3 regions of the Vibrio fluvialis genome follow, and region 1 is predicted to be linked to each of the others. Evidence: predicted binding sites of a transcription regulator. Region 1 holds the regulator's gene; each other region holds the start of a gene.
What was found. Region 1 encodes MetJ, which represses methionine synthesis genes. Its sites were predicted from a motif close to TTAGACNTNTANANGTCTAA; they were not measured.

Region 1 (4,938 bases):
CGCTTTGATCACTTTTAACTGCTCACGCGGAAATTCCGATTCCTGCACCAGTGCCGTGACGATGCCGACCAGCGTCTGGCGGCCAAACGGCACCGACACCCGTCCGCCGATGATCGGAAACAGATGGCTGGGAATCAGGTAATCAAATTGCTTATCCAGTGGCACCGGCAAGGCAACACGGGCAATAGTTGGGCGCATAACAGTCCGTCAGCAGTCAAAAATGGTGAGAAATCACAGTCTACTGGATGCGGATGGGAAATTCGACCCACAATAGTGGCGAAAATAACGCCGAAAGCGGTTGATCCGAAGCGGTGGATTCATTAATATATCGCGCCTTGAAGATGCTTGGTCAACAAGGCTGAGTATCGAACAGTATCATTAACATTACGTGTGGTGTCCGACGTTGATTCGGATAGCGACACGGCCTAAATTGAGGTTATCCCATGAAAGCTGGTATCCACCCAGAATACAAAGCAGTAAACGCGACTTGCTCTTGCGGCAACTCTTTCGTTTTCAACTCTACTCTAGGTAAAGACTCTCTGCACCTGGACGTATGTGACAAGTGCCACCCATTCTACACTGGTAAACAACGTGTTGTTGACACTGGCGGCCGTGTTGATCGCTTCAACAAGCGTTTCGGCGCACTATCAAGCAAGAAGTAATTACTGCTTCACGCGAAGATTCAGAAAAGGACGCTCCGGCGTCCTTTTTTCATGCCTGCAATTTCTCCTCACGGCGATCACAAAACAGCTGGTCTTATCAGATTAAATCAGTCAAGTTTTGTACGATTGACTCGCAATCCTGCCTAGGCAGCTTGACAGACATCAATTAGAATAATTCTCCTTTTCCAAAACAATAAGAGAACCTCCCCCTATGTCCGATGACAATCGCCAACAACTGACTCCGGAAGAAACTTTCCGCCAACGCGCACTGGATTACCATGCCCTACCTATTCCAGGGAAAATCGCTGTTTCTCTAACGAAACCAGCAGATTCTGCTGCTGACCTTGCTCTGGCTTACAGCCCGGGCGTGGCGGAACCGGTGCGTGAAATCGCACAAAATGTCGACAACGTATACAAGTACACTGCAAAGGGAAATACCGTTGCAGTTATCTCCAACGGAACGGCGATCCTCGGTCTGGGTAACCTGGGCCCGATGGCATCCAAACCGGTCATGGAAGGTAAAGCCCTGCTGTTCAAACGTTTTGCGGGCCTGGATTCTATCGACATTGAAGTCAAACACCGCACCATCGACGAGTTCGTCGATACCGTCGCGAACATTGCCGACACCTTTGGTGGCATCAACCTGGAAGACATCAAAGCTCCGGACTGTTTTGAAATCGAACGCCGCCTGATTGAACGTTGTGACGTTCCCGTGTTCCACGATGACCAGCACGGTACTGCGATCGTCACCGCTGCCGGCATGCTGAACGCGATTGAGCTGCAAGGTAAAAAGCTGGAAGAGTGCATCATCGTCTGTCTGGGTGCTGGCGCCGCTGCCGTCGCTTGTATGGAACTGCTGATCAAATGTGGCGCAATGCGCGAAAAGATCTATATGTTGGATCGCAAAGGTGTGATTCACACCCGTCGTGACGACCTGAACGAATACAAACAACTGTTCGCGAACAACACCGACAAACGTACGCTGGAAGATGTGATCGCCGGCGCTGACCTGTTCCTGGGCGTTTCGGGTCCGAACCTGCTGCCAGCCGACGCACTGAAGCTGATGGCCGACAAACCGGTGGTGTTTGCGTGTTCCAACCCAGATCCAGAAATCAAACCAGAACTGGCTTACCAAGTGCGCAGCGATCTGATTATGGGTACCGGCCGCAGCGACTACCCGAACCAGGTGAACAACGTGTTGTGTTTCCCATTCATCTTCCGTGGTGCTCTGGATGTCCGCGCCAGCGAAATCAACGATGAGATGAAACTGGCTGCGGTCGACGCGATTCGTCAGCTAGCCAAAGAAGAAGTGCCAGTAGAAGTGCTGAAAGCCGCGGGTGTAGACAAATTGTCTTACGGCAACGACTACATCATTCCAAAACCAATGGACCCTCGCCTGCTACCACGCGTAGCAAAAGCGGTGGCTCAGGCTGCCGTGGATTCGGGCGTTGCTCGCATCGAAATGCCACAAGGCTACATGGAAGCCTAAGCACTCTTTGCTTCAAGTGAAGACAAAAAAACCCTGGCCAATGCCAGGGTTTTTTAATGCGTGTCGGTCCGTGGGATCAGTCGTCGTACGCTTCGAACTCAATGCCCATTGCGGTCATCAGTTCTTTCACTTCCGCCGGAATGTCATCCGGGCGGTCTTTACGCAGATCTTCATCCGTTGGCAGCGGCTGGCCTGTGTAGGCATGCAGAAACGCTTCACACAACAGTTCACTGTTCGTTGCATGACGCAGGTTATTGATTTGGCGGCGAGTACGTTCATCCGTCAGCACTTTCAGCACCTTAAGCGGAATCGATACGGTGATTTTTTTCACCTGCTCGCTCTTTTTCCCATGCTCCGCGTATGGGCTAATATATTCGCCATTCCAGTCTGCCATTGCGCACCTTCGTTGTTGGATTCGAGTTGAATATTTTCAAAGTCCCCAATTTTAGCGGGATTTACTGCCATAAGCAAAGACATATAGACGTCTAGAAGTGTTGACGTCTTCTTTTTTGGTCAGTAAAGTGTGATGTTATTCAGCGGGGTGAACAGAAATATTAAGGTTCACTGCCGACTTGGAAGCCAAAACACCGTCAATCAGGAAAGGAAACGCTCATGACCAATCGCAAGCCAGCGACCGTTGCGGTCCGCACGGGTATTGAATCTGACACTCAATACCACGCTGTTGTTCCACCCATTTATCTCTCGACCAACTATGGCTTTCCTGCGTTTGGTGAAGTGCCAAAATACGATTACACCCGCTCTGGTAACCCGAACCGTGGTTTGCTGGAACAGGCACTATCTGAACTCGAATGCGGTGCCGATGCGGTGGTCACCAACTGCGGCACTTCGGCGCTCAACCTTTGGGTCAGCGCGTTTCTTTCTCCACAAGATTTAATCATTGCGCCGCACGACTGTTATGGCGGCACTTACCGTTTGTTTAACACGCGCGCGAAGAAAGGCGACTTCAAAGTGCTGTTTGTCGATCAGTCCGACGAGCAGGCTCTGGCGGCGGCGATGGCCCAAAACCCGAAACTGGTGTTATTGGAAACCCCGTCCAACCCATTGGTGCGTGTGGTCGACATCGAAAAAATCTGCCAGCAAGCCAAAGCGGTCGGCGCCTTGGTGGCGGTCGACAATACCTTTTTGACACCGGTGTACCAAAAGCCTCTGACGCTCGGCGCTGACTTTGTGGTGCACTCCACCACCAAATACCTGAACGGTCACTCGGACGTGATTGGCGGCGTGATCATCAGTAAAGATGCCCAGCATGCCGAAGAGCTGAAATGGTGGGGTAACTGCATCGGCGCGACGGGTACGCCGTTTGACAGCTACATGACGCTGCGTGGCTTGCGCACGCTCGGCGCACGTATGCGCGTGCATGAAGAAAGCTCACAGCAAATCCTTAACTATCTGCAAAGCCAGTCATTGGTAAAAGTGATTTATCACCCTAGCCTGCCAAACCATCCTGGTCACGAGATTGCGAAAAAACAGCAGGTCGGTTTTGGTTCAATGCTGAGTTTTGAGTTTGGCGGTTCGTTTGAGCAACTGAAATACTTCGTCGGCGAATTGGAACTGTTCTCGCTGGCAGAATCACTCGGCGGTGTAGAAAGTCTGGTATGTCACCCCGCCTCAATGACTCACCGCGCGATGGGCGAAGAAGCTCTGGCGGAAGCGGGCGTCTCACAGCAACTGCTGCGTTTGTCAGTCGGTCTGGAAGATGCATCCGACCTGATTGCCGATCTGGATCAGGCGTTTAATAAAGCCAAGGAGGCCTTTTAATGACAATTTCGCGTCAGCTGCATAAATTTGGTGGTAGCAGTCTCGCAGACCCGGAATGTTATCAACGCGTCGCCCATATTCTGCAGGAATATTCACAGGCCGACGATCTCGTGGTGGTCTCCGCGGCGGGTAAAACAACCAACCGCCTGATTGCCTTTCTCGATGCTCTGAATAAAGACGGCCGTATTGCGCACGAAGCGCTGCAATCCCTGCGTCTATATCAAAGCGAACTGATTGAAGGTTTGCTGGACGGCGACACTGCCGATCAGCTGCTCACCCAACTCAACAACGAATTTGTCGCCCTGGGCGAGCTTGCCGCTCCCCTGAACAAAGCGCAACAAGCGGCGGTGCTCGGTCACGGAGAAGTGTGGTCATCACGCCTGTTGGCAGCGCTGCTCAACCAGCTCAAACTGCCAGCGGTCGCTCAGGACGCTCGTGCTTTCCTGCGCGCCGAGAGCGGCACGCAACCGGAAGTCGATCGCGCGCGCTCTTATCCGCTGATCAAAGAAGTACTGGCACAACACGCCCATCATCGCGTCATCATCACAGGTTTTATGGCGCAGAACGAAGCAGGCGAAACCGTGCTGCTCGGCCGTAACGGTTCTGACTATTCCGCGACCGTAATTGGCGCGCTGGCCGAAGTGGATCGCGTCACCATCTGGAGTGATGTCGCAGGCGTGTACAGCGCCGACCCGCGTCTGGTCACCGATGCCTGCCTGCTGCCACTGCTGCGTTTGGATGAAGCCAACGAACTGGCTCGCCTGGCCGCACCGGTACTGCACAGCCGTACTTTACAGCCTGTGGCACAAAGCGCGATGGATCTCAGCCTGCGTTGCAGTTATCAACCAGAATCCGGATCCACCCGCATCGAGCGCGTGCTGGCTTCAGGCCGCGGCGCAAAAATCATCACGTCGCTGGAAGAAGTTCTGCTGATTGAACTGGCGTTTGTGCATGGTCACAACTTCCAGCGCGCTCAGCAAGACGTGCTGGAAAAACTCCAACGGGCGC
Region 2 (4,938 bases), 1.7 Mb from region 1:
TTCATCACGCAGCGCCAACGCCAGTTGCTGCGCAATCTGTTTACGGGAAATGTCTTCGCGCGGGAAGGTCCAGCACAGAATTGTCACCGGGCCGGTCAGCATGCCTTTCATCTGTTTCGAAGTCAGCGACTGCGCGTAGGTTGACCACGAGACCGTGATCGGCTGCTCGCGTTCAATATCAGCCACCACAATCGCGGGTTTTACGCAACGTGAACCGTAGCTCTGTACCCAACCAAATTGCGTGGTTTGAAAACCCGCCAGATTCTCAGCAAAGTATTCCACCATGTCGTTGCGTTCTGCTTCTCCGTGCACCAGCACGTCCAGATCCAACGCTTCCTGACGTTTAACCGCATCGGCAATATGCCCTTTCAACGCCGTGATGTATTCCGCTTCCGACAATTTACCCTGACGGTAGGCGCTGCGCTGCGTGCGGATTTCACCCGTTTGTGGGAAAGAACCGATGGTTGTGGTCGGTAAAAATGGTAAGCCCAGCACTTCTGCCTGATGGTGTGCACGCTCGGCGTAAGGCGCGCTGCGCTGCGCCAAAGCATCCGTAATTTGATTCAGCCTTGCTTGAACCTGTGGTTTGTTCACGTGAGTCGCGGTTTTACGCGCGGCAATCGGCTGGCTGTAGGTATCACAAGCCAGAATCGCAGCCTGATCGCCATCCAGCGCACGACCGAGCAGTGCCACTTCGGTCACTTTCTGCTTGGCAAATGCAAACCAGCTGCGCACTTCTTCCGACAGATTTTGCTCCAATTCCAGATCGACCGGACTGTGCAACAACGAGCAAGAGCTTGCCACCCAAAGGCGCTCGCCCAGCTCGGCTTTGACGGGTTCCAGTTTGTGCAGCAGCGTACTCAAATCCGCGCGCCACACATTTCGGCCGTTGACCACACCAGCCGACAAGACCCAGTTTTTCGGCAGTTTGGCGAGCACCTCATCCAATTGCTCTGGCGCCGCAGATAAATCAATATGCAGACCGTTCACCGGCAGTTGAATGACTTTGTCCAGTGTGTCCTGCACTGAATCAAAATAGGTGGTCAGCAGCAGCTTCACGTCGCCCTGAATCACCTGATACGCCAGCTTGAACGCATCCTGCCAAGTTTGATCCAGTTCCAGAGAAAGAATCGGTTCGTCGATTTGTACCCAGGTTACGCCCTGCTTCGCCAGTTTTGCCAGAATCGCCTGATACGCAGTCAGAAGACGCGGTAACAATGTCAGACGGTCAAAATCCTCTTCCACCTCTTTACCCAGATACAGGTAGCTGACCGGGCCAAGCAGTACAGGTTTGACGTCAAAACCACTCTTGGCCGCTTCGTTCACCTCTTCAAACAGTTGCGGCCAGCTCACTTCAAAACTGTCGTCTCGGCTGAATTCCGGCACGATGTAGTGGTAGTTAGTATTGAACCACTTGGTCATGTCCGACGCTGCGCTGCCACTGCAACCGCAGCTGTTTTGCGACTGGCCGCGACCCACACGAAACAGCGTATCTAAGTCTGGAAATCCATGTTGATGACGTTTCGGTACATGTCCCAGCAATAGGGTGGTCGTCAACACATGGTCGTACCATGCAAAGTCGCCGGCGGTGGCAAAGCTCAGACCCGCTTCTTTTTGCAGCGTCCAGTTACGCTGACGAATATCACGACCAACGGTCTGAAGTTCTGCCTGATTGATTTCGCCGCGCCAGTATTTTTCCAGCGCAAATTTCAGTTCACGTTTTTCGCCGATACGTGGGTAGCCGAGGATGTGTGTAGTAGTCGCCATAGCCTGATTCCTTATTGTCATTAATTGAGTCAGACATCCCTGTGCTTAAATCAATCAAGATGTCTGGATGGCTAAACTATCTCGCTCGACTGACGTTTACTCAACATCCAAATATTCAACTTGTTTATTAAAAATATTCATGGTGCACTGGCTGTGATTCGTAAACACTCACAACAAATAGACGTCTAGATGTTTACAGCTCCAAAAAATCGGCGTACTTTAAATAAAAATTCATGTTGGCCCAGGGAAAGATGAGGAGAACTCATGATAGAGCTCAAACACTTGCGAACGTTAGTTTCATTGCGCGACACCGGCTCGCTGACTTCCACCGCCACCGCGTTGCACTTAACTCAGTCTGCGCTCTCTCATCAGATTAAAGATTTAGAAGCCCGCATTGGCGGTCAGCTGTTTCTGCGCAAAACCCGTCCGGTACGCTTTACTTCCGAAGGTGACATTTTACTGAAGTTGGCAGATGACATTCTGCCAAAGCTAGCCAAAGCAGAAAACGAGCTGGCGAGCTTAAAAGAGGATGTGAACGGACGCCTGCACATGGCGATTGAGTGCCACTCCTGCTTCCAGTGGCTGATGCCGGCGCTACGTGAATATCAGATTTCCTGGCCAAGTGTGGCGCTGGATTTCTCATCCGGTTTTGGCTTTGAACCCCTGCCCGCTCTGTTAGCGGGTGAGCTCGATCTGGTCATCACCTCTGATATTCTGCCGCGCTCTGAAGTGCATTATGAGCCGCTGTTTGATTTTGAAATGCGTTTGATCACCGCAACCAATCATCCGCTGGCGGAAAAAAGCGTGATTACTCCGCAGGATCTGGCGGGGCAAACCATGCTCAGTTATCCGGTGCAAAAGCAACGTCTCGATGTGGTGAAGCACTTTTTGCAACCAGCCGGAGTGGAACCAGCTAAATGGAAACAGGCAGATAATACGCTGATGTTGGTGCAGATGGTGTCGGCGGGATTGGGGGTAGCGGCCTTGCCAAACTGGGCTATCAGTGAATTCTCCCGTCAGGGACTTATCACCAGCAAACCGCTGGGGAAAGGTTTATGGCGCCGCCTGTTTGCTGCCACGCGTAACAGTGAAAAAGATAAGCGCTATCTGCAGGCTTTCTTTGCCACGGCGCGCCAGCAATGTAAAAGCCACCTTGACGGAATCAAGATGGCTTAATCTTTCTATCGTTCGACAGATTTAAACTGGTTGGTAAGCGGATCGTACTGAAAACCCAGTCCGCTCAGCTTATCCACCACATGATCCATATCCATTTCGTAAGTGACCACCAGCTCGTCAAAACTGTCACACTCCAGACGCAGTTTTTCGTTCACAATGCCCAGCAAAATCACACTGTCCAACTTACCGACGTTACTCAGATCCATCTCCGTGCTCCTTCTTTCGAAACGCTTTCATTAAGCTTAGTTCGAAATTGACACCTGAACCGTGATTTTGCTCTAGCCACACAAAAACGGCGCTTAGCGCCGTTTTCTCGACAGTTACATCAGATACAAACCGTGAAAACCCGTCGCAGCGGCCAGCATCAGCAGTTGCGCCACTGCCAGTTGCACTTTATCTACCGTTTTGGACATCATGATGTGCCAACACCAGACAATAATGCCTGCCACCATCAGGGCGAAACTGATCAGCAGCGGTTGGGTCAGCGACGCCAATAGTTCCGGATCAAGACGATGGGCAAACGGCACCACACACAAAGTGGTGAGCATTGCAGCCAGAATGCCCGCCACTGGCAAAATGCGGTGAAACGCCTGCAGACGCGTGCGAGCAATGGTCAATAATAGGTGCGCAAACATCGCGCCTAGCATGGCCACCATCGCGAGAATTGACAGTGATGCGGCCCAGTTTGGCGCTTCCCCCATCAAAATCGCGACATAAGCAATCGACAAACCGTTGGCCAGATACAACACCCACAAAGGACCTTCATCACGAGTCTTTTTAGTTTGCACTTGCGAATAGAAATAAAAGATCGCCGCAACGATCATAAACGCTTCAATTTTGACCGATGCCACCGCCAACCAGAGCACACCGATAGCGGGTAACACCTTGTGAATACGGCCACGCTGGCCCGGGCAGATTTCCCCTTTGACCAGAACCAAGGTCAGGATGATTTGTGCTCCCAGTAACATCGGAGCAAAAACAGAAAGCAGTGAATAAAGCATAAATCCAACAATTAATGGCAATAAAAACTGGCGCGATAATAGCAAACTCCGCCAGCGCATGCCTAGAGCATGTTGTCACGCACAGTTTGACGTTCACATTTCATCATCCGTGACTACAAAAATATAACAAACTTAATGCATATGAGTAGATAGCACGCATTTTCCCGCTAAATTGGTTTTAAATATTTAATAAATCATATGGATAGGTATATAGTGGCGCAAAAACAAGAACAGAGGTTGTTATGAAATACCGTCATTTGGCAGGCATTTTTGCGCTGACATTAGTGGGTTGCGCGAGTCAGCCAACATCCACGCCTTTCGAACCGAGTCAACATTGGGTAACACAAACCCTTGATAACGGGCTCACCTATCATCTCTATCCTGACAGCAACGAGTCGGTCTCCATCCGCTTATACGTGCACGCCGGGTCGTTCCAGGAAACGCTGCGACAAGCGGGCTACGCACATTATGTTGAACACATGGCATTCAACGGCAGCATCCATTACGAACACAATGATGTGATCGATATGGTAGCCAAAAGTGGCGGCCAGTTTGGTGCTGACCTTAACGCCTACACCAATTACTCGCAAACCGTGTATCAGTTGGATCTGCCGGACAACCAGCACATGGATGACGCGCTGTTGTGGATGCGTGACATTGCCGATGGCCTGACGTTTGATCCGCAAGAAGTCGAAAAAGAGAAAGGGGTCATTCTGGGCGAATTCCGTTTTCGTCGTTCAGAACCAGATACGCTGTATGAACATTTCGCCGACGGCTCCGATTATCTGACCTACGATCCATTGGGTAATCGCAGCAACGTGCAAATGGCGACAGCAGACGGGCTACGTGAGTTCTACCAGACCTGGTACCAGCCACAGCTCACCGAAGTGATCATTACTGGCAATATCACCTTAGAACAAGGCGAGAAATGGGTGCGCCAGTATTTCTCAGACTGGAAGCAAGGCACGACGCCACGTCCCGCTCGCCCGGCGTT
Region 3 (4,938 bases), 2.6 Mb from region 1:
TGCTATCTGGGAGTTGCTAAACCTCCACACTCTCCAGCCTCACTGAGCGCTTCGCTCTCCTCTTTCTCTCGCCCTTACGCTTTGTCGCTCGCAAGCGTTATTCCTAACGGCTAACGGATTGTTACCTATCTAAGCTCTTACACCTTTGCTTTGTTGTCATCGCGCCTCTGTTTGGTAAAGATAGACTTCGCTACTCTTACTCTGTGTATTGGTAGGGTCTTATTTATACCGACTGTAATGGCATACCTGCCTCACTAGTATCAAACTCGACTAATCTCATGATCTACAAAGGAACATCGCTCATAGGCGTTTCTGGCTTTGGAGCTGACTTTTGGATAAGAACAGCGGCTCGTTTGTCCGGTTTAGATCTCCTGCCTGTCAGCAATATTCTTATATGCCTGAATCTTTCATTGATTGATGTGTATCCTGGTTATTTGTCAGTCGTGGTATGGCGAATTTTTATGACTCAGTCACTTTTGTTTCAAACAAGAGAGAAGATTAAAACTAATAATATTCATGTAGCTCTAGGCTCCATGTTCTGGCTGCAAATGAGAAATGAGGATCTTCGAGGAAGGAACAGTAGTGATGAACAAAGTAGGAAGGCGTGAAGATAAAGTGATGTGCGTGTTTAAGATAATAAAAAAAGCAGCAACGAAGTTACTGCTTTTCTACTTTGTATTAAAGGCGGGAGAGATTAAACGTTCTGTTCCTGCTGCTCTTTTGGTTGCGCTTCTTTGCTCAGAGCGACTTGTTGTTCCTGTTCCATCTCTTTTTCAGCTTTCTTAGCTTTTTCAATCATTGGCGTAATGGTTGAGCCTTGAACCAGAATTGAGAATACCACTACAGCGTAGGTCATCACCAGAATCAGTTCTTTTACATCGATCAGCTTGTCTGGAATGATCATCATGCCGGATGGAATCGACAATGCCATCGCCAGTGCAAGACCACCGCGTAGGCCGCCCCAAGTCAGAATTTTAATCGACCAAGGGTTGTATTTGCGGTAGCGCTTAAATCCAATGTAAGACACGAACACACTCAGGTAGCGAGCGCACAGTACGAGTGGAACCGCGATTGCCATCATGATCCAGTCTTCTTCGTGGAATTCAAACAGCAGCATCGACATACCGATCAGCAGGAACAGCACGCCGTTAAGGAATTCGTCAACCAGTTCCCAGAAGTGGTCCAAGTGTTCTTCACTCTCTTTAGAGAAGCCGATAAAGCGAGTCCAGTTACCGATCATGATGCCTGATACGACCATCGCCAGCGGCCCAGAAACGTGAATTACATCGGCGAAGACATAGCCTGCGGTTGGGATACCGATGGTGAGCAACAGCTCCATCGAGTGGTCGTCAGTGGCACTGATTAAGTAGTGGAACAGCAGACCTAGAAGGAAGCCGTAGAAGATACCGCCCATTGCTTCTTGAGCAAACAGACCGACAACACTGCCGACCGTTGGAGCTTCATGACCAAACGCGATAGTGAAGATCGTTACGAAGATAACCAGGCCAAAACCATCGTTAAACAACGATTCGCCTTCGATCTGAGTCGAAATACGTTTCGGAGCGTTGAGCTTTTTCACGATGGCCAGAACGGCGATAGGGTCGGTTGGGGAAATCAGTGCACCAAACAGCAGGCAGTAGACCAGATCAAAGTGAATACCGATAAGCTGACAGAAGGCATACAGACCAAAACCGATAAAGAAGGTTGAGAAGAGTGTCGCACCCAGCGCTAAAACCGTAATTTCCCACTTTTGATCTTTCAGGTTCGGCAGTTTGATGCCAAGACCACCGGCGAACAGCAGGAAGCCCAGAATACCTTTCAGCAGGAAGTTTTCGAAGTTAATACTGGTGACTGTTTCAGTGGCAATTTGAGTCAGATGAAACCAGTCATTTTGACCGGCGATAAGGATAAGTAAGGAAAGCAACATGGAACCTGCGGTGATCGCAATCGTGGTTTGCATCTTACCTATCTTACTGTTTAAAAAGGCGATCATCATTGCCGCAGCAGATAGAAAGCACAGAGTATAGTAGACCGACATTTTCTTCTCGTTGTGTAACAAAATATGAACGAAATTGTCCTTCGATGCTGGGTAAATAGCAAACACTTTTTTATGTACACTTTTATCAGTTCGAGGTGGAATAAGTTAGTGCCAATTAGCTATTTTAGACGTCTAGATTTCTAATCAATGTGTGATAGGATGTCGGAAAAGCAAAAAAGGAATGAGGCTGTATTGTGGGAACTAATGTAAGACACCAAATCGAATCGCAACTGCAACAGCGTATCTTACTGATCGACGGTGGTATGGGCACCATGATCCAGGGATATAAGCTGGAAGAGCAGGACTACCGCGGCGAACGTTTTGCCGATTGGCACAGCGACCTGAAAGGGAACAACGACCTGTTGGTGCTTACCCAGCCTCAGCTGATTAAAGAGATTCACTCGGCTTATCTGGAAGCCGGGGCGGATATTCTTGAAACCAACACCTTCAATGCCACCACCATTGCGATGGCTGACTACGACATGCAGTCGCTGAGTGCCGAGATCAACGTTGCAGCGGCGAAGCTCGCACGCGAAGTAGCGGACGAATGGACGGCGAAAACGCCGGATAAACCCCGCTATGTCGCCGGTGTTCTTGGCCCAACCAACCGCACCTGCTCTATCTCTCCGGATGTGAACGACCCGGGCTATCGAAATGTGACCTTTGAACAGTTGGTTGAAGCGTACTCGGAATCGACTCGCGCACTTATCAAGGGCGGCAGCGATCTCATCCTGATTGAAACCATCTTTGATACGCTGAACGCCAAAGCGTGCGCTTTCGCGGTCGAGTCGGTGTTTGAAGAATTAGGTATTGAGTTGCCGGTGATGATTTCGGGCACCATTACCGATGCCTCTGGCCGCACCTTATCGGGTCAGACGACCGAAGCTTTCTACAACGCGCTGCGTCACGTGCGCCCAATTTCCTTTGGCCTGAACTGTGCGTTGGGCCCTGACGAGTTGCGTCAATATGTGGAAGAACTGTCGCGCATTGCTGAGTGCCATGTCTCCGCGCACCCTAACGCAGGTTTGCCAAACGCCTTCGGTGAATACGATCTCTCGGCCGAAGAGATGGCCGAACATATTGAAGAGTGGGCAAAAACGGGTTTTCTGAACTTAGTGGGCGGCTGTTGTGGTACGACGCCTGAGCACATTGCTGCGATGGCGAAAGCCGTTGAAGGCGTCAAGCCTCGCGCTTTGCCGACACTCAACGTGGAATGTCGTCTCTCTGGCCTGGAGCCGCTGAACATCGCGAAAGAAACCTTGTTTGTGAACGTCGGTGAACGTACCAACGTGACGGGTTCAGCTCGCTTCAAGCGTCTCATTAAAGAAGAACAATACGACGAAGCGCTGGATGTCGCGCGTGAACAGGTCGAAAACGGCGCGCAAATCATTGATATCAACATGGACGAAGGCATGTTAGATGCTGAAGCCTGTATGGTGCGTTTCCTTAACTTGTGTGCGTCTGAGCCGGAGATTTCGAAAGTTCCGGTAATGGTCGATTCATCCAAATGGGAAGTTATCGAAGCGGGCCTGAAATGCATTCAGGGCAAAGGCATCGTGAACTCCATTTCCCTCAAAGAGGGCAAAGAGAAATTCGTTCAGCAGGCGAAACTCGTGCGTCGCTACGGTGCTGCGGTGATTGTGATGGCGTTCGATGAAGTTGGCCAGGCCGATACCCGTGAACGTAAACTAGAAATCTGTCGCCGCGCTTATCACATTCTGGTCGATGAAGTCGGCTTTCCGCCAGAAGACATCATTTTCGACCCGAACATCTTCGCGGTCGCAACGGGTATCGATGAACACAACAACTATGCGCTTGATTTTATTAACGCGGTAGCGGACATCAAACGCGATTTGCCGCACGCCATGATCTCCGGTGGCGTATCCAACGTGTCGTTCTCCTTCCGTGGCAATAACTATGTGCGCGAAGCGATCCACGCCGTGTTCCTGTATCACTGTTTCAAAAACGGCATGGACATGGGCATCGTGAATGCCGGCCAGCTGGAAATTTACGACAACGTGCCAGAGAAGCTGCGTGAAGCGGTCGAAGATGTGATTCTAAACCGTCATAACGATGCGACTGAGCGCTTACTGGAAATTGCCGATGAGTACCGTGAAAATGCGGTTGGCAAACAGGACGATGCTTCTGCGCTTGAATGGCGTACCTGGCCGGTCGCCAAACGTCTGGAACATGCGTTAGTCAAAGGGATTACCGAGTTTATTGTTGAAGACACTGAAGAAGCACGCGTCAATGCCAGCAAGCCGCTGGAAGTGATCGAAGGTCCGCTGATGGACGGCATGAACGTCGTCGGTGACCTGTTTGGTGAAGGCAAAATGTTCTTGCCGCAGGTGGTGAAGTCGGCGCGCGTGATGAAGCAAGCGGTGGCGCACTTAGAGCCGTTCATCAACGCTGAAAAGCAGTCAGGATCAACCAACGGCAAGATCCTGCTCGCGACAGTGAAGGGCGATGTGCATGACATCGGTAAAAACATTGTCGGTGTGGTATTGCAGTGTAATAACTACGAAATCATTGACCTTGGCGTGATGGTGCCGTGTGAACAGATCCTTAAAGTGGCACGTGAGAAAAACGTCGATATCATCGGTTTGTCTGGTCTGATTACACCATCGCTGGATGAAATGGTCCACGTAGCCAAGGAGATGGAGCGCCAAGGGTTTGATTTGCCGCTGCTGATTGGTGGTGCGACGACCTCGAAAGCGCATACTGCGGTGAAGATTGAGCAGAACTACCATCAGCCTGTGGTGTATGTAAACAATGCTTCGCGTGCGGTGGGGGTGTGTACTTCACTGCTGTCTGACGAACTGCGTCCGGCCTTTATTGAAAAATTGGACTTGGATTACGAACGCACACGTGATCAGCATGCGCGTAAAACGCCGAAGACT

Region 2: metE (5-methyltetrahydropteroyltriglutamate--homocysteine S-methyltransferase) is a predicted target of MetJ. The motif match lies at 1,945-1,964, and genes of this name have one in related genera.
Region 3: metH (methionine synthase) is a predicted target of MetJ. The motif match lies at 2,163-2,182, and genes of this name have one in related genera.

The regions. Positions count from the first base shown of each region.
Region 1 covers NZ_UHIP01000001.1:96,358-101,295, reverse strand. Annotated here, with positions in the region: gene priA (primosomal protein N') at 1-198, opposite strand, end outside; gene rpmE (50S ribosomal protein L31) at 444-662, shown strand; gene DYA43_RS00450 (malic enzyme-like NAD(P)-binding protein) at 874-2,151, shown strand; gene metJ (met regulon transcriptional regulator MetJ) at 2,228-2,545, opposite strand; gene DYA43_RS00440 (O-succinylhomoserine (thiol)-lyase) at 2,764-3,930, shown strand; gene DYA43_RS00435 (bifunctional aspartate kinase/homoserine dehydrogenase II) at 3,930-4,938, shown strand, end outside.
Region 2 covers NZ_UHIP01000001.1:1,802,894-1,807,831, forward strand. Annotated here, with positions in the region: gene metE (5-methyltetrahydropteroyltriglutamate--homocysteine S-methyltransferase) at 1-1,767, opposite strand, end outside; gene metR (HTH-type transcriptional regulator MetR) at 2,032-2,943, shown strand; gene DYA43_RS08525 (DUF4250 domain-containing protein) at 2,949-3,149, opposite strand; gene DYA43_RS08530 (HI_1241 family integral membrane domain) at 3,264-3,944, opposite strand; gene DYA43_RS08535 (M16 family metallopeptidase) at 4,187-4,938, shown strand, end outside.
Region 3 covers NZ_UHIP01000001.1:2,681,593-2,686,530, reverse strand. Annotated here, with positions in the region: gene DYA43_RS12580 (hypothetical protein) at 279-608, shown strand; gene DYA43_RS12575 (cation:proton antiporter) at 695-2,038, opposite strand; gene metH (methionine synthase) at 2,233-4,938, shown strand, end outside.